Linked DNA regions of Thermoplasma volcanium GSS1. The main gene of each other region encodes a partner of the protein of the gene in region 2 in a complex. Links are inferred from orthologs where the notes say so. Each region holds a gene or a part of one and is shown on either strand. Other genes may lie near its edges. The genes, in order: rpl12p and tuf.

The links.
Region 1: the proteins of tuf (region 2) and rpl12p are in contact, whole or in part, in a crystal structure (PDB 3WY9), measured with the Pyrococcus horikoshii proteins. The link is inferred for Thermoplasma volcanium GSS1 from one-to-one orthologs. Residues at the interface, in WP_010885563.1 of Pyrococcus horikoshii: Lys125, Glu126, Phe129, Arg132, Thr133, Lys165, Leu166, Thr169, Lys324, Gln326, Leu359, Ala360, Ile369, Glu372, Ile384, Ile422, Ser423, Gln425; in WP_010886059.1 of Pyrococcus horikoshii: Glu96, Glu97, Leu100, Leu103, Ser104, Ala105, Leu106, Phe107, Gly108.

The regions. Positions count from the first base shown.
Region 1 is NC_002689.2:401,724-413,484, forward strand. What follows is about bases 4,057-6,768. They hold rpl12p (50S ribosomal protein P1), read right to left. Parts: upstream 5,714-6,768; coding sequence 5,399-5,713; downstream 4,057-5,398. Other genes in these bases: TVG_RS02170 (deoxyhypusine synthase), read left to right, coding at 4,057-4,622; bcp (thioredoxin-dependent thiol peroxidase), read left to right, coding at 4,753-5,211; TVG_RS02185 (50S ribosomal protein L10), read right to left, coding at 5,727-6,671; TVG_RS02190 (50S ribosomal protein L1), read right to left, coding at 6,668-6,768. In the rest of the region: TVG_RS02140 (translation initiation factor IF-2 subunit alpha), read right to left, coding at 1-511; TVG_RS02145 (30S ribosomal protein S27e), read right to left, coding at 508-705; TVG_RS02150 (50S ribosomal protein L44e), read right to left, coding at 708-989; TVG_RS02155 (YunC family protein), read right to left, coding at 1,680-1,967; TVG_RS02160 (DUF3198 domain-containing protein), read left to right, coding at 2,320-2,685; speE (polyamine aminopropyltransferase), read right to left, coding at 2,678-3,499; more of TVG_RS02170, read left to right, coding at 3,690-4,056; more of TVG_RS02190, read right to left, coding at 6,769-7,321; TVG_RS02195 (50S ribosomal protein L11), read right to left, coding at 7,336-7,812; TVG_RS02200 (DJ-1/PfpI family protein), read left to right, coding at 7,975-8,535; TVG_RS02210 (hypothetical protein), read left to right, coding at 8,846-9,886; TVG_RS02215 (mevalonate 3,5-bisphosphate decarboxylase), read right to left, coding at 9,939-11,048. UniProt on the Methanocaldococcus jannaschii protein: Forms part of the ribosomal stalk, playing a central role in the interaction of the ribosome with GTP-bound translation factors.
Region 2 is NC_002689.2:1,102,578-1,114,550, forward strand. The notes cover bases 3,643-6,566. They hold tuf (translation elongation factor EF-1 subunit alpha), read right to left. Parts: upstream 5,780-6,566; coding sequence 4,505-5,779; downstream 3,643-4,504. Other genes in these bases: TVG_RS05640 (elongation factor EF-2), read right to left, coding at 3,643-4,148; rpsJ (30S ribosomal protein S10), read right to left, coding at 4,185-4,499; moaA (GTP 3',8-cyclase MoaA), read left to right, coding at 5,965-6,566. Outside these bases: TVG_RS05625 (type B DNA-directed DNA polymerase), read right to left, coding at 1-22; TVG_RS08560 (hypothetical protein), read right to left, coding at 25-264; TVG_RS05630 (hypothetical protein), read right to left, coding at 224-616; TVG_RS05635 (ABC transporter substrate-binding protein), read left to right, coding at 1,158-1,928; more of TVG_RS05640, read right to left, coding at 1,950-3,642; more of moaA, read left to right, coding at 6,567-6,945; TVG_RS05660 (MFS transporter), read left to right, coding at 7,092-8,312; TVG_RS05665 (L-piperidine-6-carboxylate dehydrogenase), read right to left, coding at 8,326-9,870; TVG_RS08565 (hypothetical protein), read right to left, coding at 9,924-10,100; TVG_RS05670 (ArsA family ATPase), read right to left, coding at 10,108-11,271; TVG_RS05675 (polyprenyl synthetase family protein), read right to left, coding at 11,281-11,973. UniProt on the Methanocaldococcus jannaschii protein: GTP hydrolase that promotes the GTP-dependent binding of aminoacyl-tRNA to the A-site of ribosomes during protein biosynthesis.

The DNA.
Region 1 (11,761 bases), 700 kb from region 2 along the record:
GTATAGTTATATTTTCCTTTGCGACTTCCACGAAAGTGTCTTTCCAGTCACCGTTTATGTCAGGTAACCATTCTCCCTCCGCTGCGGCAGCGCTTTCAAACGCAGCGAATAGAGTACCATAGAGCTCTACTAACCTTACACCAAATTCTTTCTTGCAGGCCTCAAGATCCTTGTTTAGTTTCGAGCAAACTATTTCGAATAGCTTGTCTGCCTTTTGTTCGTTCTTCCATTCAGCTATCTTTTCCCTGCTTTGATGTTGGTTAACTCTCTTCAAAGAGAGGTCTACATTTTTCCTCTCCTGATTTACATTTATGACTTTGCAAACCACGCGCTGGCCTTCCCTAAGGTAGCTTCTTATGTGTTTTACCCAACCAGTTGCAACCTCTGATATATGTATGTAACCTTCGACACCAGGATACTCTTCTAGTATCCCATTTGCACCGAAGTTCTTAACCTCTGTTATCTTCACTACTACTAGATCGCCTACCTCTGGGAGCAGTTTTATGTTCATAGGCTCTCTATCACTTCTCCGGATGTTTCAAGCACTCCTCCTGTAGGCTTAGCTATTGTTGCCCCGCATATATTGCATGTCACAACGGATGATGGACGTGCGAAGACAACCTGTACATTGCCACAGTCCTTGCACTTTATCTTGAGAAAATGCCCACTAACGTTTTTTGGTTTTACAAATTTAACTTCACTCATGATTATGCCTCCACTATCTCGAATTTCTTAGCCCTTATCCCCGGCGGTGTAATAGCTTTATGGCATTCATCGCACACGAGGCGGAGAGCAATTCTCTTAGTTGGTTTCTCCCTACCTTCAAATCTCGGCCTTGGAAAACCTCCATATCCAGACGTTACCCTCCTGAATCTCCTTTGGCCAGCTTTCAACTCGCTTGCCTTCCTCTTTCTAACCCTCTCAACAGAATGAGTTGTATGCTTCTTACAGTATGGACAATACGTAACTATCTTTTTTGGCATTTTCAACTTGAATTCACCTTTGACTTCGAAAGTATTTCAATCTATTATTTTTACCTTTTCCAAGATTAATATTGTCAATTTTTTGTCGATTCTTTAATGGATCGATACTTGATCGATACTTCAAGTAAAATGATGAAATACTGTAAGTAGATTCATATACAATAACGGTATTTACGTTTGTGTATGCCTATAAGGCATGACACAGGATTTTTTAACATCCGATAACTTAAAGGCTCATGTACCAATTTATTGATATTATTAGCCTTACGATTACTATTGTGCTCGAGAAGAACATCACATCATGAAATTCTGTATCGAAGGAAGTTTATAAGGATCTCAAAAAGTACGGTACGCCTTCATGTTATTATTCGAATATAATCAATAAAGGAGTTGCACTTGTTAAGATCTAAAGGAAAAGGTTGTGAAAAAAGAGAAAGCAAAAGTAACGCATTTGGAAAGGCCAATGCTTTCTGCATTATTTGGTTTTAATATAATCGATGGGAATGCATAATTCATGTAGCTGTCAGAATGCACGACTACAGTAGGCATTGATCGAAAAATTAGGAATAATACTGTAGTAAATGAGTATAATCAACTCTAACCGCTTACCGTTTAGGAATAACAGACCTATTTATGCTTTCATTACTTAATGTTTTATCTCTATTTTAGTTCGGATGAACATTATTGTAATTTGATCTAGAGCTTTGACAGAACGTCTTTCAGTACATCCCCTTTCTTTATACCTAACGCAGATGCTGCACTGGTGACTTCTACGATTTTCCCATTTAGCATATCATCAAGTGTTTTAATGCCGGTTATGCGTACTGCAGTATCCCCAAGTTTTTCTGCTGCATCAAGGTTAAGATACCCGCACATAGCGTATCCATGTTCTCCTTTTAATATTAATAGTGGTGCATTACCTAGCCCCATTCTGAAAAACTGGAACGCTTTTCCATTTAGGTTAACGGTATCGATTTCTATCATAGTAACATGGTATCGTTGGAAAGCATAAATAACTCTGTTTGTTGATAATTCTATTTTCACGATGGCTAATAACCTAGATATGCTATTTGAGCGACAGCAATAATCAAACTGTGTCAGTGCATTGCATATTTGATAAAGGTTGGTAAACGTACACTAGAATTTATGCTAATGGAGTTATAGATGCGGTAATCTAATAATAATTAGAAGACTGAAAAGCTTGTTTTATGGCCATAGTACAATGCAGATTGCACGTAATGCCTAACATTAAATTTAACTTTAGATCGAGGCATAAAATCAACAAAGAGCAAGCAATATACAATGTTTAAAATATCAATGTATATTTAGCATCAGCATGGAGAAGTCTATCAGGGATTTCCAATTCATCATCTACGCTGCGTTGTTCGTAATTTCTATGGCGGTCTTGGTTATAGTTTCAAATCAGCTGATATTTCATAATTCATTTCTCAACGATGCACAGTTCAACGTCGGCGATTGGGTATATTGGATATTTGCTGTATCTTTTATAGCCGCCATTATGTTTGGATACTCGATGTGGGCAAACTTAAGGGATACCTCAAGGTTCGAATCCCTAATCAACAGCTCAAGTAAAAGCGTTTTCGTACGAAATCTTGATGAATTAGAGAGGCTTGCCAAAAAACTTGGCAAAGGTTATTTGATCCAGCTAGAAAATGCAAAGGAAAAGTGGAAAGTTAAGTAATTAAGTCCTTCACAAACTGCGGCAACTTGAACACCCCATCCAAGACATCTTCGTTGAAATACTTTCCCTTTATTGCCGGTTTTCTTGGGTTCATTGCATCTTCACTTGCTATCGTGAAGGACCAGAAACCACTAGGATAAGTGGGTATGAAGCCCGTATATACTTTCACGTCCTTAAAGAGCCTCCTCATGCCAGTGTAAGCTAGTTTTAATGCTTTTGGCTGATAAAATGGAGAACCTGACTGTGATACTATTACTCCGCCGTCGCTAAGTATTTTCGTTATATCACTATAAAATTCCATGGAAAAAAGGCCTTCAGCTGGACCCTCCGGATCGGTTGAATCTATTATAACCAAATCGAATTTTTCATTACATTTCCTTACATACTTTATGCCGTCGTCAATGATCAGGTTAACCCTCTTATCGGTGAAGGCCGAAGAAAGGTCCGGAAAGAACCGTTTCGAAACTTCGACGACCTGGCCATCTATCTCTACATTGACGATCTTATTTAGGCCTAGATCTAACAATCTTCTGGCAGCACCACCATCTCCCCCACCTATTACAAGGGCCGATTGAGGTGGATTCTTTGTCATGTGGTAAGGGATCATAGTTATGAGTTCGTGGTAGATGTACTCATCCCTCTCTGTTAGCTGGACCGTTCCGTCGATGGCTAGAAGCTTACCAAAGTCATATGTATCGAATAAATCGATTCTCTGGTAGTCAGTTTTTATGGAGAGGAGCTGATCGCTTACCCTGAACGATAGCTGCAAGTTATCAGAATACCGCTCGGAAAACCAATTTTCAATGAGCTTCATACGACTTTTATTCCTATACAATATTTAGATTTTGGCTTATACATCAATCATAGCTATACTAAAGAACGAGAATCCTGCTTAGAAATTAAATATGCATAACGCGGGTGATTTCCGTGCTATACAAAATATAGGGAAAAATGGTTTGGTATTACATTCGATAAAAGATTATATTCTCACATAATACCTCTGCATGGACAGAAAAGAATTACTTAGCAAGCCAGTTCAAGACCTGCGCATTGACGGGAATACAACCCTATCAAATCTTATGGCCCAGTTCTCTAACATAGGTGGCTTTACTGCTGCAAAACTCTATGAAGCCCATTCGATAATTTCTGACATGTTTTTGGAAGATAACACAACCTTCCTTTCGTTCCCTGCCGATATTATATCTACCGGTCTACGCGGCCTAATAAACGATGTTGTGAAGAGGAAACTAGTCGATGTCATAATTACTACTTCTGGAACGCTTGACCATGACATCGCAAGAACATTCGGAAAATATTACTGCGGTTCCTTCAACTACAGCGACGTGGAACTGAGGGAGATCAACATAAATAGGTTGGGAAACGTGCTTGTCCCAGATGAATCATATGGAGAACTCATAGAAGAAAAGGTGATGGAACAGCTCGAGAAGCTCTATTCGATAAAGAAAGAGTGGGCAACGGTCGATCTCATAAAAGAGATCGGGCTTAGCATTAACAACGAATCATCAATACTCTATAATGCTGCAAAGAACGATATCCCAATATTCGTGCCTGGCATAACCGATGGCTCCTTTGGTTCTCAGTTGTGGAGCTTTTACGAACAGCACCACGATTTTAAAATAAATTTGCTCGAGGATGAGCACAGACTTTCCGATATAATATTCGATGCAAAAAAGACGGGTGCAATAATGGTTGGTGGAGGTATATCGAAGCATCACACCATATGGTGGAATCAATTCAGGGATGGTTTGGATTACGCTGTCTACATAACTACTGCACAGGAATATGACGGCTCACTCTCAGGGGCAAAGCTTGAAGAAGCCATATCTTGGAAGAAGGTCAGGCCAAACGCTAGGTTTGTGAATATATATGGAGATGCGACTGTGATTATGCCAATACTCATGGCTCCATTCCTGTAGGTATACGTTAAACAAATATAAATAATTTTTATAAATTTATAAAATGAATTAGCGATTGTTCTGACCCTGAAATATAATTGTAATTTATAAAATATCATAATCTTTATTAATTGATACAACATATTTGTATATGGAACTGTTAAAGGTTGGTGATCAAGCCCCTGATTTTGAGACTGTTGATCAAAGTGGAAGCAAAGTTAGATTGAGCGACTTTAAGGGACAGCCAGTTGTTCTTTACTTTTACCCTAAGGATAACACTCCTGGATGCACAACGGAAGCCTGCAACTTTAGGGATAACTTTAACTCATTTAAGGAAGCCGGTATCAAGGTTATAGGGGTGAGCGTTGATTCGCCGGAATCACATAAGAGGTTCGCAGAAAAGTATCAGCTCAACTTTACGCTTGCCTCTGACAAAGAAAAGGAAATTTGTAAAAAATATGGTGTGCTAGGTCTTGCAACGGCTAAGAGAGTGACATACATAATAGATCGAGATGGAAAGATCGTCTACGTATATCCAAAAGTCACACCTAAGGATCACGCAGTGGAAGTTATGAACAAAATAAAGGAGCTAGGCCTTATACCATCCTGATCGTTGATCAGGAATAACTTTTTTCTTCTTGAATAAGCATAATTGAGACGAATATAGATCCAAGTATCCATATTATAGATATAAGCAAAAGTATGAAGATATCAAAAATGATCGCAAACGCAAATAATAAAATGGGGATTATGTATTTAAGCAATCCCCATACAAGGTCATAATAATCCATGAAGGATCATCCGAACAGTGCGCTCAGCCCGGACATTGCCTCTTCTTCTTCCTGCTCTTTGTTCTCTTCTTTCTTCTTTTCTTCCTTCTTCTTAGGCTCTTCCTTCTTCTCCTGTGGGGCTGCTGGTGCAGCAGCTACAGGAGCCACTGTGGCATTCTTCAGTACTTCATCTATGTTGACATCCTTAAGGCCAGAGACAAGAGTCTTGAGTCTTGCCTCATCGACCTGTACACCTACGTCCTCTAGTACCTTCTTCAGTTTCTCTTCATCTACTTCTTTGCCTGCTGCGTGAAGCAACAGAGCTCCATATACATACTCCATTCTTTCAACCTCCTTATTGGAACAGGGAACCTAGGCCCTCCGATATGCTTTCATCTACAGATTTTTCGGCTTCCTTAGGTTCCTCAACCTTTTCACTTTCTTTTTCTGTTGTATTACCCTTATTCAATTCATTGTTTAAAATTATCGCATTCCTGTTTGCAATTGCCAAGAATTCCTTTAAGTTCTCTTCCGTAATGAACTGGGCAGCAACTGCGAAAGCATCGGCCTTAACCTTTGCTTCAGCGATTAGATCCTTGAGCACCTCAGCCACAAAGAACATCGATGCCTTTGAGATTTGTAAGGCCTGTGCGTATCCTATTGCCATCTGTTCTGCTATCTTTTCTGGTGTTAAAGACAGAACATCAGCGCTGTATAATACACCGTCACTATAAAGGCCGAGCAGCTCCAACCCGACTTCTAGCGGCTTTATATCGAGCATAGCCATTATCTTAGCCTTGTCCTTTGGGATAACTTCGCCTTTTTTTACCAGTACGGCTTCTTTTTTTATAGCTATCTTTCCCTTCTCAACCCCTGTTTGAAGGCCAACTTTCTGGAATTCTGTCATCATTGGTCCAGGTGGGAAGCCAGTCACCATAGGTTCAACAGTTATGTCAGCAGGCGCAACTTCTCCACCTCTTGGCGAGGCCTTTGTCAATGTTGCCTGTACCATTTGGTAAATCTCAGTGGGATCGAGCTGAGATGTTAATACCGCTATTTGGCCAGTAGTAGCATCCTTAAGTTTCGTGAGCTTCTCGTCATTTATGCTGTCAAGCGCTTTGAATAGAAGGGTCTTTTTGACAACTTTTATCTTGACTTTGTCTCTGTTCTTTGCCCTTATATCCTGCATCTGCCTGGTGCGAACTCCTTTTATATCAACTATTGCAACGGCCTTAGACTTTGTTATGTCTTGTGCAAGTTCGCTGACTATTTCCTTCTTCTTTGGATTTATCTTCCTCAATTCTGATCACCTGTCCCTACCTGTACGGCTTTTCCCATAGTAGTCTTCACGTAAACATTCTTTATATTTGAATGCCCCCTCTCAAGCTTTCCGGTGATCCTGTTAAGTATAGCCATTATATTTTCACTTATTTTTTGGGTATCCATGGATCGAGTGCCAACAGGCACATGCAGAGTAAGAGAGTTCCGGCTTCTTGCTTTCACTGTGTTCTTCAGAGCTTTTATCAGCGGTACGGGGTCCTGCCCAGGTGGTATTGGCCTAGGCATCTTCCCTCTCGGCCCTAAGACTTGACCGAGGCTCTTACCTATGTTAGCCATTAGGGTTGCTTCAGCGATGAAGAAGTAGGCATCGTTAACTATCTTCTTAAAGGCCTTCTTATCCTCAGCAAATTTTGATATGTCTTCAGGCCCGAATATGTAGTCAGCGACCCCCTTCGCTTTGGCCTTAAGCTCTTCGGAACCGAATATGACTACCTTAACATCTTTTCCCCTCCCATTTGGAAGAAGTATCTCCTCATTTATCCTGTTCTTTGGGTTAGTCATATCGATATCTTTTAGGTTTATTGCTATTTCAACGCTTTCTTCGAACTTTCTCTGGGGGGAACTTTGTTTTACGGCTTCAACAGCCTTGCTAATATCATTGATATCCATATCGCCTCACCGACCTACTGTTCGATCTTGATTTGTCCACTCTTTATTAGCTTCTGGACTTCCTTCGGATCTTTCCCCTCAACGTTTATTCCCATAGCTACGCAGGTACCAAGAACCTCCAAAACAGCTGACTTTAGGTCTTTGGCGAGCATGGATGGCATCTTCTTTATCGCTACATTTTTTATCTGCTCTAAGGTAGCGTTACCTGCTACAGCTTCCTTTTTCTTAGAAGCTCCCTTCTCAAGCCCAAGCTCTTTTTTTAGAAGAGCTGACGTGGGCGGAACCCCTACCGTTATCTCATACTTCTTCGTCTCTGGATCTATAACGGTTACAGTCACAGGCACCTGCATACCCTGAAACTCTTTAGTCTTTTCATTTATTTCCTTTACTACCTGTGCTACGTTTAGTCCAAGTGGACCCAATGCTGGCCCTATAGGTGGTCCCGTGGTGGCTTTTCCACCTTCCACCATAGTCTTTACTGACTGCGCCATAGGTTAAACACCTTTTCAAGACAATATGAAACTCCTATATATACCCATGTCTACTTTTCTTGGGTTGAAGTTTTAGTTTCTCTACACGTTATCCTGATCTTGTTATGCATTGCTACCACAAAATTTCTATTTCTTCATTTCATGAATATTCGGTGGTAGTTGATGACAAAGGTTTTGATAATAACTGGCGATGCCGGAGAAAGCCTAGAGGTTATGTATCCATACCAGAGGTTGTTAGAAGAAGGTTATGAAGTAGATATAGCTGCACCCTCTGCAAAATACGTACAAACTGTAGTTCACGATTTTGTTCCTGGTTTTGACACATACACCGAAAAGCCAGGTTACCTGGTAAAAGCCAATAAAGCGTTCAAGGATGTAAATCCAGAAGAATATGCCGCTATCGTAATACCAGGCGGAAGAGCCCCAGAGTACATAAGGAATGATCCAGACGTGCAGAGGATCGTTAAATACTTCTTCAACAAGGATGCGCCTGTAGCTGAGTTATGCCACGCTCCTCTAATACTTGGGTCAGCTGGGCTTCTCAAGGGAAGGAAGACGGCAGCTTATCCTGCGCTGAAGAGTGACGTTGAGATAGCAGGCGGAACGTTTATTGACGAGGGGGCTGTCGTAGATCGAAACATTGTATCTGCTAGAGCATGGCCAGATCACCCATCTTGGATGAGAGAATTCATGAAAATACTTAAGACAAAATATCCTCCATGATATAAGCCAATATCTGATGTTCGTAGGTTTATCTTCGTAATATTCATTATTTTCTTGCTTTTGTAGTATACGGTTTTTTGTAGTTGTGGCCCGCAATATGCACGTAACTTCGCTTAGATGTAATCAAATCTATTTTGAAAATCTGAGAAATATTTTATGTATGTATATATTAATATAATACGTTTTAGCATTCCGCCTTATTATTTGAACGCTGAAATTATATTTAATCCACGTCCCAAATTTAAATTTCGTTTTCATGCGCTCTTTGTTCAAGAAAATTAAAATATAGGCTACTGCGATTGAAACACAAATGAATAGCATATTAATGCCGCCTTCTCTCGATTATCTAGTTGCTGTAAGAGTAAAAGTGCCTAATCCCATACCTGAAAAGTATTGGAAGAGTATTTCAGATGAGTTTTACGGTATACAGAAATATTATCATATTGGCGCAATGTTCGTCAAAGAGTCTGGGCATTGGAATATATTGATGAACGCCTTCAAGGTGCTTCCTACAGAGGAAGTTATATCTATAGTGGATTATATAAACAACGTCTACACTAAGATGGGTCTTGGAACTGTGGTAAGCAACGATGCAAAGCATATAATAAGAAGTATAACTGATATATCTGATAAATCTATAGATAGGCTTGCAGGCATAGATGGCCTAGTTCTCTACCCTGTAATAAGTATAGGAAACAACGAACTCATAATGGTGTTCGAATACCCTGAAGAAGCAAGCGATGAAGTTAGCCGCATGATACTGGATTACGTGAATAAAGCACCGTTGCCAGCTGAAATAATCAAGATGGAGATGAAAAAACCAGGGGACAAACCTTCCTTATTCAAGGCTATTGAATTGAAAGGCATAGATCCAAGCAGCGTCTTAATTCTGCATACAAGGTGGTTCATGAAACTAGAAGAGTTCGATAGGCAGGTCGGTGGCATATTTAGAAACCTAATGGCCTTCAGGATAAAAAAGTTCGACAGAGATGCATTTCAACTGATAGCTGAAGTGTTCGGTAACGAACTGAAATTCGATGGTCAGTATAAGGTATATAGGAAAAGTGAAAAATCACAGATAGTTCAGTTCACTCTTAATACAGGTTGGTTCAAAGATTTCTTCGACGATGTTATCAAGGTTTTTATGGGCCCGGTTGACTATTGGGGATACAGTGATGGTATAGGCAACGTAGACAACTACTTTATGATCAGGAAGAGTGACCAAGCAGACTTTCTTAAGGCTTTAGGCAAGCACTGGAAAAATCCAATCCGATATTATCACAGGAATAGGTTAATGGAGATTGTACCTATGTCTGATATTCTCCCATCAGACCCACGAAATAGTAAATGAGAACAAAAAAATGTAGAGTTTAAGTTCTAAATCACTAATTATCGATCAAAATTTATTCTATTTTATTTTCAAGGAAATATTCGTTTGCCTCCTTAGTGAAGTTGTTCAAGTCTCTAGTATGCCTATTAAAGTTGTAAGTTCCTTCTATGTATGGATCCTCAACGCTTTGCCTTAATTCCTCGATTAAGGACTTGTCTCTCGATAGAACCATTATTGAAGGGCCTGTGTCAGCCGTGAAAAACAGATCCCCATTCTTTTTAAAGTCTTGTATAGCACGTAGTATCCTCAGACTTTCCCCAGTCTGTATAATTAAGCCACCTGAGAAAAGAATTGCGTTTAGCTTTAGCATGTCATTTTCCCCCGATATGAGTAGTTCGTCGATGTCAAAGTTGTGCTCGATGAGCCTCTTGATATTTGCGTATTTGTCTTCTAGCCATGAAGCATAAAAAATGGATTTAACGGCGACGCTATGTGCGCTATCTGTGGCGATATCTGTATATTTTGGGAATATGCCGTAATATACATCATGGGGATCATCTGCTACTCTAAATGCAGCGCATTCGCGAAGGTTAATACCAGGATACGAAAGCCATATGGATATACCGCTGTGTGCAGCCCTTGTACCCGATCCGGATACAAGTCTTGCATATTTCGAAACGAAGACATCGTCCAACGCTGGGCCTTCTCCGAATACGTTTTTTATGAGTGCCCTAGATACGGCTGCAGCAACTGCGGATGACTCGCTGAGTCCTTTTGCTTTAGTATACCTTCTGTATCTCCTTATGTAGAAATCGAATGAGCCCTTTATCCTAAATTCCTTCCTGAAATAATCTAAGGCAAACTTAGCTTTCCTTAGATATTTTTCGTCTGTGACGCCATCTAGTATGACGGTATCTTCGTTTCCATTTTTATTATATCTACAGGCAGCGATACAATATGAAAAATCAGTTCTCATTGAAATAGATGGATTATATGCAACTCTGTTTTCTACATCATAGTATCCAAGGAATTTTTCAAAGGCCTTTATTGGATATGCATATGAAATAGAAATGTTTCCGTCAATTGGGTTAGGCTCATAATCGTTATTTTCTGAAAGATAACCGTGATCTTCAAGCATCGTTCTTATTTTATCCCCTAATGATTGGAACTTGCTTATTTCCATAATGTTCAATTCAAGGCTTTATATTATAGTTTATTTTTTTTAAATTAGATATTGTCAATTTTTTTGTTGATTTTTTAATGGATTGATACCTCAATTAAAACGATGAAAAAAATCACGAAATACTGTAAGTAGAAACTATATATTTATAATAGCGAAAAAGCGTTCGTACATGTTAGAAGGGAACTATTAAAGTCTTATAAAGTGAAGCAGTCAAAAGATACAGAAAATATGGCATAAAGTCAAACGTCAACGGATATTTGCCAAAGTCTAAATTATCAAGATATGTTTTGTTTAAGATCAAAAAAGATTGACTAGAACAGTATTAAATATAAATCAAAAATCATTGAAAAATTATATGAAATATAAAGAAATATTATATTCGAATATAAAAAGTCAGAAGATGGTATGAAAATCTGGAAGCTAAATCAGTGTTAACCGCTTCTGTATACTTGCGTGGATTGTGGTATTATTGTTAATTGAAAGGAGCAAGTATAACAAATATCTGGCATAATATGGTGCCAACTCAAACTTTTCGTTAAGTTTGCCGGTAACCATTTTTCTTTTCATTTTTCCTTTTTAAAGTTTCTGATGGCGCGCTTCAGAGAAATAATGTAGTAGTACCATATACCAGCAAATATTAAAAACCAAAATCCCAAATACGACACAAGAAAACTATGCCAGTACGGATGGTATTTTATCTCAGCAGATGCCAA
Region 2 (11,973 bases):
TATTTCCTGTATATTCATACACAGTTATTTCGTCTGATCCTCTTGCATTGATAATCGTTTCATCACCTCGATCAGCACTGAAATGATGAAACCCGTCTCTGCATCAAGGCCAGAAAACAAAACTTCTGCCGCATGGGATTTGCCATAGGATAGGAGTCTCTGTAAGACCTCTGCATCTGATCTACGCATGACTTTCTCCATCTCAGCTATCTTAGACGATAGGTCAGAGAGGCTCTGTCTCGTACTCGGTATGCTCCTTCCCATAAAAGCCACCCAACATCATGAAGTTGAAAATATTTGTACCACCTAAAACAACGAAGTATATGTCGCAGTTTCTGTAATAGCTTTTAATTCGCATAACATCGTACAGATTCTCTATGTCTTCGTTATTCCATCCATTAACAACATCATGTCTAATCAATATTATGTATGGATCCTCATCCTGATCTACAAGTATCCTTACTAGCTGGTGCACTGTGAGTATCCTTTGTATCCTTGCCCCATCATTTATCTTGTCTTCGTCTATAACTATGCCATCAGACAGTAGAAGGTGAAAACTGCTGTATTGGTGTAGCAAATCCTCTATGATTGGATATTCCATATCCATATTGTCCATTATTATCAAATTACCAGGCATATATATCCATTAAGTGCCTATGGAAAATGATTCCTGAAAACTCTAGAGATGAGAAATAATCTAGAAGTTACTGGCTGCGTAATTCGGTGATACTGTTATACTGCCCTTAAAAAATTAAAACGGAATATCTACATAATTGCTGCCATTGCTCAATGAATTGCAATGGATGTGGAATTAAAATATTTAACAAAGACTATCGCCTTTATCTTCCATAACGTAATGGATACGTAAAATCACAACTGCATTTTTTTGTTCAATTTTTTCTCGCAAAACATGGTTCTAGAGCTTAAAAGTTTAAGGCGATGCCACATATATAACCTCAGACTGAAAAATCAATTTTTACAAAAAATATGTGTACACGTAAGTTAACCAATAACAAATAAATCCAGAAAATCATCTCTTATCCATAGCCATAAACGTTTCTTGTAATAGTTTTTCTGCAACTATTGCAAAATGGAAAAAGGAAAAATGTTAAAATGGCTATTGCAAACCTTAAACAAAAAGCTTAAGATACTAGAGTATGCCTAGATACGAACGTATAGTATCATTAAGCCCTGCGATCACAGAGATACTATTCATGATAGGGCTGGGTGAATACGTGATCGGAGACTCCGCTTTCTGCGTAAGGCCAGATAAAGCTAGAAGAATACGCAAGGTCGGGAGTTACGGAACGGTAAGGATGGAGATCCTTGAGGAGATAGACCCAGACGTAATATTTACTATTTCAGGGTTCCCCCACAATCTCTCGACTTTGCTCTCTGAAAAATTCAATGTAAAGGAGCTAAAGCTTCCGTCCAATGTGGCAGGGATACTAAACTTGGTAATGGAAGTTGGCTATGAAACTGATGCTGTAGAAGAAGCAAGGGAACTTTACCGTAATTTAGTAGAGCAAATAGGAAAGATAAACTATAAAGTTGGAACGGTTTACATAGAGCTTGACCTGGGCGGCCCCGTATCATTTGGCGCATACAGCTACATAACCGATGCTCTTTACCTGAAGGGCTTAAACAGCATATATCAGGGAGAAAGAAGAGAATGGCTAACTCCAGACTTTAGTTATGTTAAAAAAATGGACCCAGACATTATTATATTCGAACCAAAGATGTTCAGATCCATTGATGAGGATAAAATAGTAAATGAAAGGGGCTGGTCTGATTTAAAAGCAGTCAAAAACGATAACGTATTCGTTACGCCTGGAAACTACGACTTCTTTGCACACCATGGACCATCTTTTATTACCGAGGTTCTGCCATGGATCGATACAATTATAGAGAAATCTAAAAATAAATAAAAATTAAAAAAATTTATACGATTACATCGAGGCGTAATAGTCAGCATCATAGGGTTCCGGCCTAAGGCCCTTTCTCTCACGTATAGACCTGACCACAGAATCTTGAAGCTCTGGGGGAACCTTCTGATAGCCTGCATTTTCAAAGCTCCAGAGAACTTTACCTCCGGTAGCGCTCCTGATGGCTGATGCGAAACCAAACATGCCTGAAACCGGTATTCTTGCAACTAAAGATACTTCCTCGCCTTCCTGAGTCATGTCCTCTATAACACCGCGCCTCTGCTGGACTTCATTTATTGCTGATCCCATTTCTTCCTGTGGTACGTTAATAAACACCTTTTGGACTGGTTCGAGGAGTATCCTCTTTGCTTCGCACATTGCACCGTATATTGAGTTCCTTCCTGCAGGTATAACCTGTGCAGGGCCTCTGTGTATGCTATCCTCGTGCAGCTTCGCATCAACAAGCCTTGCCTTAACTCCGAAGACTTTTTCATTGGCTAACGGGCCACGGTTCATGACCTCCGTGAAGGCTTCTATCAGCAGTTCCATTGTTTCATCAAGGTACTGTATTCCCCTGGTTACATCAAACATTATATTTGTTCCCTCTACACACACAAGTCCCCTAGCTTCTTCCCTGTCTATCCCTTTGCTCACAAGAGTCTCAATAATGGTTTTCTTATCCTTAAACTTGGATCCCTGTGGTATGTCACCATCTTCTATGGCCTGTATAACCTCTGGCTTCAAAGGTTCGACCTCAAAATAGAACCTGTTGTGCTTGTTTGGAGATTTTCCCTCGAATGGCCCTCCCTTCTTTTCTACAGTCTCACGGTATACCACTATAGGCTCTGACGTCTCAACTTCAATCTTGTAATCATTCTTTATCCTGTAAAGCGTCACATCCAGGTGCAATTCTCCCATACCAGAAATCAGGTGTTCTCCTGTCTCCTGGTTAATATCCACCTGTATGGATGGATCTGCCTTCGAAATATCCCTTAAAACATCTATTAATCTGGGAAGATCCGCAGTATGTTTGGCTTCTATGGCTAACGTCACGACTGGTTCTGAGTAGTGTATCATGGGTTCAAATGGTTCCATATTCTCTATTGACGAAACGGTTGAACCTGCTATAGCGCCCTTAAGGCCTACTATCGCAGCTATGTTACCAGCCGTTACCTCCTCAACTGGTATCCTATCAGGGCCGACCATCATCGCCAAGGTCTGAACCTTGCCCTTTCCGTCGCCCGAAATATAAAGGTCAGTTCCCTTCTTAACTGTACCGCTAAAAAGACGGCCTATAGCTATTTCTCCTGCGTGCGGATCAATTATTATCTTGGTTACCATCATTGCTACTGGGCCCTTGAAGTCGCAGCTAACCATCGATTTACCGACTTCAGTTTCAAGATCGCCCTTCCATATCTGTTTTATCCTATAGGACTGCGCTGTTTTTGGATCTGGAAGATGCCGTATAACCATGTTCAGTATAATTTTGTGCAGCTGGTTTTTCTGTGCCAGTTCCTTCTGTTTTCCGTTCTTCACATACTCTACTATATCTTTGAATGTAATTTTGGTCTCTGCCATTGATGGTACTGATATAGCCCAGTTATTATAGGCAGAACCAAAGGCAACCTTCCCATCTTGAACTGAAACTTGCCATTCCTTTGTAAACTCTTTTGGAGCGTACTTTGAGATGAGCTTGTTGACATCTGAAATGATCTTCGTGAATCTCTTTTGCATCTCGTCGCTGTTTAGCCTCAATTCATTTATCAGGCGGTCTATCTTATTAATAAACAGGACGGGCTTTACATATTCCCTGAGGGCCTGCCTGATAACCGTTTCAGTCTGTGGCATCACGCCTTCTACCGAATCTACAACTACTATGACCCCGTCAACTGCTCTCATTGCCCTTGTTACGTCGCCGCCAAAGTCCACGTGCCCAGGGGTATCGATTAAGTTAATTAAGTATTCCTTCCCCTGAAAGGCGTGCACCATTGAGGCTACGGCGGCATTTATCGTTATGCCTCTAGCCTGCTCCTGTTCATCATAATCAAGTACGAGCTGCTTACCAGCAAGCTCTTCACTCATCATTCCTGCCCCTGCAATAAGGTTGTCGCTAAGGGTCGTTTTACCGTGATCAATATGGGCAACTATACCTATATTCCTTACCAGTTCCGTATGCTCAACAATTCTTAGTGCCTTCTCAATATTATCTTCTTTTCGTCCCATAAATAAACACCTAGTTTAATATAATATTAAAAAAAATTAACTCTTTATCTGTATCTCTATTTGCACACCGTCGGGTATCGGTATCCTCATAAGTTGACGCAACGTCCTCTCATCAGCATCCACATCTATGAGTCTTTTATGTATTCTCATCTCCCAATGATCCCACGTATTTGTTCCTTCCCCGTCTGGACTCTTTCTGACAGGGACAACTAATTTTTTTGTTGGGAGCGGCATAGGCCCATGAATTTCCACTCCCGTCCTGCTGGCGATCTCTTTGATCTCGCTGCATACCATGTCAACTATTTTGTGCTCAGTGCCACTCAGTGAAATCCTTGCCTTATAGGAAGCCATAAAGATTACCTCTTTTCCAGATCAATACACTGACCCGCAGCTACAGTTTGGCCCATATCACGGACCGCAAACCTTCCAAGCTGCGGTATCTCGGATACCTTTTCAATCACCAATGGCTTGTCCGGTATGACTTTAACTATAGCTATATCCCCAGTCTTTATGAAGTCTGGCTTATCCTTCAACGTCGTACCATCCTTCGGGTTTAGAGTCCTGACTATCTCATCTATCTTGCAAGCTACCTGTGCTGTGTGTACGTGGAAAACGGGCTTGTAACCAGGGGCAATAACGCTGGGGTGGTTGAGAACCACTATCTGAGCAGTGAATGCCCTTACGACTGTCGGTGGAGAATCAAGGTGACCGCATACGTCGCCACGCTTTATGTCATTCTTTGCGATACCTCTGACGTTGAAACCTATGTTGTCGCCTGGCTCAGCCTGCTGAAGAGGTTCGTGGTGCATCTCTATGGACTTAACATCGCCTTGCTTGTCTGCAGGCAGGAATATTACCTTGTCACCTGGTTTCAAAACTCCGGTCTCAACTCTGCCCACTGGAACTGTTCCAATACCAGTTATAGAATAAACATCCTCAACAGGCACTCTGAGTGGTTTGTTTATTGGTTTTTCTGGCACCTTAAATGCATCCAATGCCTGAAGAAGAGATGGCCCCTTGTACCATGGCATATTTGGGCTAGGCTTTGTTACGTTGTCTCCCTTATAACCGCTTATAGGCACGAACGTAGCATCCTTGTATCCAATGGTCTTGAGCAGCTTCTCAGCATCAGCTTTAACTTCATTGAACCTCTTTTCACTGAATGGAGGCTCAGTAGCATCCATTTTGTTTATTGCGACAACTATCTGAGGTACACCCAGTGTCCTCGCAAGGAAAGCATGTTCCCTGGTTTGTTCCATTACACCCTCTCCTTCCCTGGCAGATATAACCAATATGGCAGCATCTGCTTGGCTTGTACCTGTAATCATGTTTTTGACAAAGTCCCTGTGACCAGGAGCATCGATAAGTGTAAAGTAGTACTTATCTGTTTCAAACTTCCTGTGTGCCAGGTCTATTGTAACTCCTCTCTCTCTTTCCTCCTTGAACCGGTCCATGACCCAAGCAAACTCGAACGTTGCCTTACCCTTCTGCTCAGCTTCCTTTCTGTATTCCTCTATAATATGTGCCGGGATCTCTCCGTGCTCAAAGAGGAGCCTTCCTACTAGCGTAGACTTTCCATGATCTACGTGACCTATCGTTATCAGATTTAGGTGTGGTTTCTGACTTGCCATTATTTTCACCTTTTTATCAATACCTGGAGAATATTTACTCTCTCGCAGTTTGAACCCTAATATGTTGATCCTTATTTAGCTTTTTCGTGAAAAAGGAGACATACAGCGATCCGATGTAAGTCAAGTTTTGTCGGTATTTACTGTTAGATAATGTTAATAAGGATAAATGCTTAATCTATTCAGCTATGGTTTTAACAGATCTATACGGCAGACCCGTTTTAAGCCTTAGGATACAGCTCAATACGACGTGCAATTTTAACTGCTTCTTCTGCCATATGGAAGGTACAGAGATCAGTGGAGAAGCGCTTAAACCTGAAGAAATCGAAAGAGTAGTAAAGATAGCCCACAAATTTGGGGTAAATAAGATAAAGCTTACCGGTGGGGAACCTACACTTCGAAGAGATCTAATCGATATAGTGAAGAGAATAAGGAAGTACATAACTGGCAACATATCAATGACAACTAACGGTGTTATGCTTCCAATTCTAGCATACGAACTTAAGAAGGCTGGGCTAGACAGGGTGAATATATCAATGCATGCCTTTGATGAAGACACTTTTCAAGCTATAACTGGAGTCAATTCGCGGGACAGGATAATTAAAGCTATAGATGCAGCAAACGAAGCTGGCCTTACTCCTGTTAAGATTAACTTTGTAGTTCTCCGAGATCTAAACGTGGATCAGATACCTGACATGATAGAATTGGCGGCAGAGAAACATGCGATACTGCAGCTTATAGAATACGAGACGACTAGGGAAGGAGAATCATCAAAAGAATACTTAAAGTACCATATGCCCCTTGACAGTCTGGAAAAAGAAATCGCAGACAAGGCGCTATCAATAGAAAGAAACGAGCTGCATAATAGACCAAGGTATATTATAAGAACACAGGCAGGCGAAGTGAAAGTTGAATTCGTAAAACCACAACGTAATCCAGACTTTTGTGCCCACTGCACACGTTTGCGCATTACATCAGAAGGCGAGTTCAAGACGTGCCTCATGCGTTCAGATACAAACGTAAAGTTCAAAGGCATAAATGACGAAAAAACTATCTCCGAACTATTCCGCCAAGCAGTGCTAAGAAGAGAACCGTATTGGAGGCCTGGCGATGAAGTTAGACAGAACGAGGTTCTAGCTAAAAGCATTATTCAAAATAAGAGAAAATAAAATCGAAATTCACATTTCTTGACACATGAACTATTTATTTATGATATAAATAAGAGGACGATAAGGGGAGCTTCGTAAGAGGCTGAGAGGATCCGAGAAGGATCGACCCTTTGAACCTGATCCGGGTAATGCCGGCGGAGGGAAGTATGTTGTTTGATTATAGTTTTCGGGATTACGACGAAGTAAGAAAATTTCTTGACACAGCTGAGTGGAATAGAATACACACATCAATGGCGCTAACAATGATAGCAAGCTTCTTTGTATGGGGCCTTCTTCTTGTTACAGCACCATTAGTCACGGAATGGCCAATCGTACCCTCATGGGGCTATATGTACGTACTGCTTTCTTCACCAGCAGGCCTTCTGATTGGAAATGTTGTCCTTGGGAGAACATCAGATTTGCTTGGCAGAAAATCTCTTTTTATGGCCACGCTTGCTCTAGGAATCGCAGGTATCCTTGGTATAATCTTTTCTAGAAATTTCTTTGAGATCCTTGCCTCCATATTCATAGCTGAATTTGGATTTGGAGGTGAAGAGACCGTATCACTTGCATTTCTTGCAGAGCAATTTCCACTGAAGTATAGAGGTAAAGTACTTGTATTGGTTTCAAACTCTGCAAACGTAGGCGTTGCAGCCATATCCGGAATATTTATAGCATTTGGGTACTCAATTGCTATTGAGAAGCTTATTTTTGGGGTAATGGCCATAGGCGGGATCACTATTGCTCTCTATACGCGGAGTCGTATCCCAGAAAGCCTAAGATGGTTCTACACCAAGAATAGCGATACCTTAATAGAGAAGCCCCAGATGCATGTGATTCCATTCATCGTCCTTTCAATGTTCGCCATAACAATTGTTCTCACATTTGCCCTGGTTGCAGATATACTTGGCCCATACGAATATCCGAAATATACATCAATTATACCTTTTATATACGGGCTTGGAGAAGCAATATCTGGATTTGCAATAATAGCCTTTATTGACAGAATAGGAAGAAGGTTAACTTCAGTCATCGCATATATGGGTGGTTTTCTCTCCATGGCTGTCTTTCTTCTATACCTGATAAGCAGCTTACCCTTCTTCGTTTTCCTAGTATTGCTCGTCATAAATTCATTCTTTGGAGAACTCGGCTGGGCCGTTAGAGAAATCCTTCAGCCTGAGCTGTTCACTACAATTAGGAGAGGTTCCGGCATAGCAGCTGTTAGAGGAATAGCATATGCCCTGTACATAGTATCCATCTTTGTTTTGAATGGTATAAGTGTATTCGAATACATGGTATTCGCAACCATTATATGGGTCATTGGTTCCATAGGATCAATACTGTGGTATTCGAAGGGTTATGAAACATTAAACAAAAGCTTAATATAATGTAATAAAAAATTTAGAAATCAAATACCACATCCTGGGCAAGCGGCAGAGTCTGCCCCCAGTTCTTGGTCACCGTCTGCCTTCTCATGTAAAACTTCCAGGCATCGCTGCCGCTCTCTCTTCCACCGCCAGTATCTTTTTCTCCTCCGAATGCTCCGCCGATCTCTGCACCGGCAGTGCTAGTATTGACGTTCGCAAGGCCGCAATCCGATCCGTAGGGCGAGAGAAAAGCTTCTTCCTCGCGCAGATCAGTGGTAAATATGGATGACGAAAGACCCTGTGGGACGCTGTTATGTATTTCCAATGCTTCTTCGATAGTCTTATACTTCATTACGTAAAGTATTGGAGCAAACGTTTCTTCCTTGACTATTGGCATGTTGGGATTTGCCTCTATTATTGTGGGTTCGACATAATGCCCTTTCTCGTAACCCTTAAGACTTATTTTCTTTCCGCCATATAAGACTTTTCCACCCTGTTTCACGGCTTCGCTGATTGCCCCTTCATAGTCACGAACTGCATCCTCGTCTATGAGAGGGCCGACTAGTACACCCTTCTCCCTGGGGTCGCCTACCTTTACTTTGGAATAGGCATTGACAAGCTTCTTAACGAATTCATCGTATATCTTTTCGCTCACAATGACACGGCGGGTAGTAGTACATCTCTGACCTGCTGTAGCTAGTGCACCGAATACAACTCCACGAAGGGCTAGATCGATATCTGCTTTATCAGACACAATTGCACCATTGTTTCCGCCTAGTTCCAGTATGGATTTGCCTAATCTCTTTGCTACATTTTCTGATATCTTCCTACCAACTGGAACTGATCCGGTAAATGAGACGAGAGGTATTCTCGGATCATTTGTTATCCAATCCCCACCTTCACTTCCAGAACTGACCATAAGGTAGAATATGTTAGGTACATTATTCCTCTTCAATACCCGCTCAATAACCTTCATGACGGCTACTGCTGTGAGCGCTGCCTTTGAAGATGGCTTCCAAATAACGACATCACCAGTTACGGCTGCTATAAAAGAATTCCATGACCATACAGAAGCTGGGAAGTTGAAAGAAGTTATAACGGCAATTGGGCCAAGTGGAACCCATTGTTCATACATCCTATGATAAGGCCTTTCACTGGCTATGGTAAGTCCGTAAAGTTGCCTTGAAAGACCAAGAGCGAGATCGGAGATATCTATCATCTCCTGTATCTCCCCCTCCCCTTCGCTCGGAGTCTTTCCTGCCTCTATCGTAACTATCCTGCCAAGGTTTCTCTTCTCTTTCCTTAATTCATCCCCTATATCCTTAATTATCAGGCCACGTTTTGGGGCTGGGATCATTCTCCACTTCTTGAACTCCTCTTGGGCTTTTTTGACCATTTCATCATAATCTTCCCGGGTAGCCATAGAAATCTTTGCTATCTCGCTTCCATCAATTGGGCTATAGACTGTAAGCATCTTGCCAGCTGGCTTCTTCCATTCTCCGTCGTATATCCCAGAGTTAACCCTCTCAAGACCTAGAATAGAAAGAGCGTCTTCTTCTAATACTGCTGCCATATGCATTGTAGTGAAAAAATGTATATTAATTTTGATCTTTATTCACGAATGATGAAAACTTATTTTATTTCAATTTTTCTGAATTTATCCTTCTCGCTTTCAGACTTAGGCTTGCTTGCTTCTCTTATCTCTCTCTGTAATTTAGCAAAGTTTTCTGGCAAAGTAGCAAGGTAAAACAGCCTCTCAAGCCTTTCATAAGTCTTTTTGGATAGTTTGATAGTTATCTCTATGTCCATACTTGCATCACTCAAGTACAACATTCAAATATCCATTTGAATATTCCGCCGATACCGGCCTCCTATCAGAGATGGATTCTGGTAGATAAAACACCCGCTTCCAATTCTCTATCTCTATAGTAAGTTCACCCCCATGGTTGAAAAGGTTTATGTTCTCCTTTGCGGCGAACGGCATCTTTATCTTTAGTATGTATTTTTCGCCGCTTTTCGAATACTTTATCGGTGTGCCTTTATAGAATATCTTGTATGGATCTTCGTCTCCATAGATAAGTTTTCCTAATTCAACTAATTTTTCATGGCCTATAGGCTCTTCCTGAAGAAGTTTTACTTTGAAAACCTTGACATCAACAAATGAGTGCTCCATTTCATCTATTATGTCCTGCTGATTCACCCTCATCTTCTCAAAGAAGCCGCCAGTTTCGTCTGAAAGTATCTTGTTTATTACTACGGCGTCAACAGGATAACCATACAGAAGTAAATAGGTATAGGCTCTCTTCGTTTCACTGAAAGACATATTATCAGGATTAGTAACTAACCGAATGGATGTCACTTCATTGTTTGTGAGGATCTTTCTAATGTCTGTAAGCTGTTTATAAAGCAAATCAATATTTTCGAATACCTCATCGTCCGGCAACGGTATGTCTACAAATGGCTTTAGTATAGGCCTAGCGACACGCGCAGTTTTCCTACCAAGGGGGAAAAGCTTGTCCATGTACCATGTCATAACCTCTGGGAAGGATAGCAGCTGGAGGGCAGCTCCAGTTGGCGCGCTATCCATAACTATGGTATCATACTCTTCATCGTAATAGTAGTTCCTGAGGTATAGTAGTTCCGAGGCTTCCTCGAAGCCGGGCAATGTAGCTATCTCATCTGCAGAAACTGGATCCAGCCCCTGTGATAAAAATAAGGAGCGGAGATAATCTTTTAGCTCGCCCCAATGCTCATTAATCGATTGGACTACGCTTACTTCCTGCCCATAAAGGTTTTCTCCTAGCTTCTTAATGTTATGCCCAATTTCCATCCCGAACGCATCCCCAAGACTGTGGGCTGGATCTGTTGATATTATAAGCGTTTTCTTTCCTTCCGCAGCCAATAGCGAACCTGTTGCAGCTGCTATTGATGTCTTTCCAACACCGCCTTTTCCAGTATAAAGCAATATTCTAGGTTTCATATTTTCACCTCATTGGAATATTTCAATTCTATCAATTACTATGAAGGCTAACTCCATTAACAGATCTATGTCTGGAGACTTCTTTGCTTTTTTCAGATAGTCCATAGATTTCGTAATGTACTGCTTAGCCACAGAGAAAGAATAGTCTATAGATCCGCTCTTCAGAAATATGTCCTTAAGCAAGGATTTGTTAATTTCCCTCCTTCCGTTGATCATGTCTATGATCGCCCTTCTATCGTTATCATTGGAGTTTCTCAATGCGTAAATAATAGGCAGAGTTAGTGCATCGTGTTTTATATCCACAAAAGTGGGTTTGCCTGTGTACCTATCATCTCCTACTATGTCCAGTATGTCATCCGTCACTTGGAAAGCCATGCCGAGGTTGAATGCAAAATTTGATAGTATTTCCCTTGTTGGACGATCTGCTTCGGCTACTATTGTTGCACCAAGGGCGCAAGCTTCAAAGAAATGTGCCGTTTTGTTCTCTATAATCTTATAGTATGTATCTTCTGTTATATCAAGATTTCCCAAGTTAACGGCTTCAAGTATTTGCCCTTCGGCTAACCGGCTTGATGCATCCGCCATGACCTTCGAAACAAGAGGGCCGTACCTAGATCCTAACTCATAGGCTTTTGCAAACAAGTAATCAGCAACAACTATTGCATTATTTATTCCTTCTTTATAACTTAAGGTTGGCCTTCC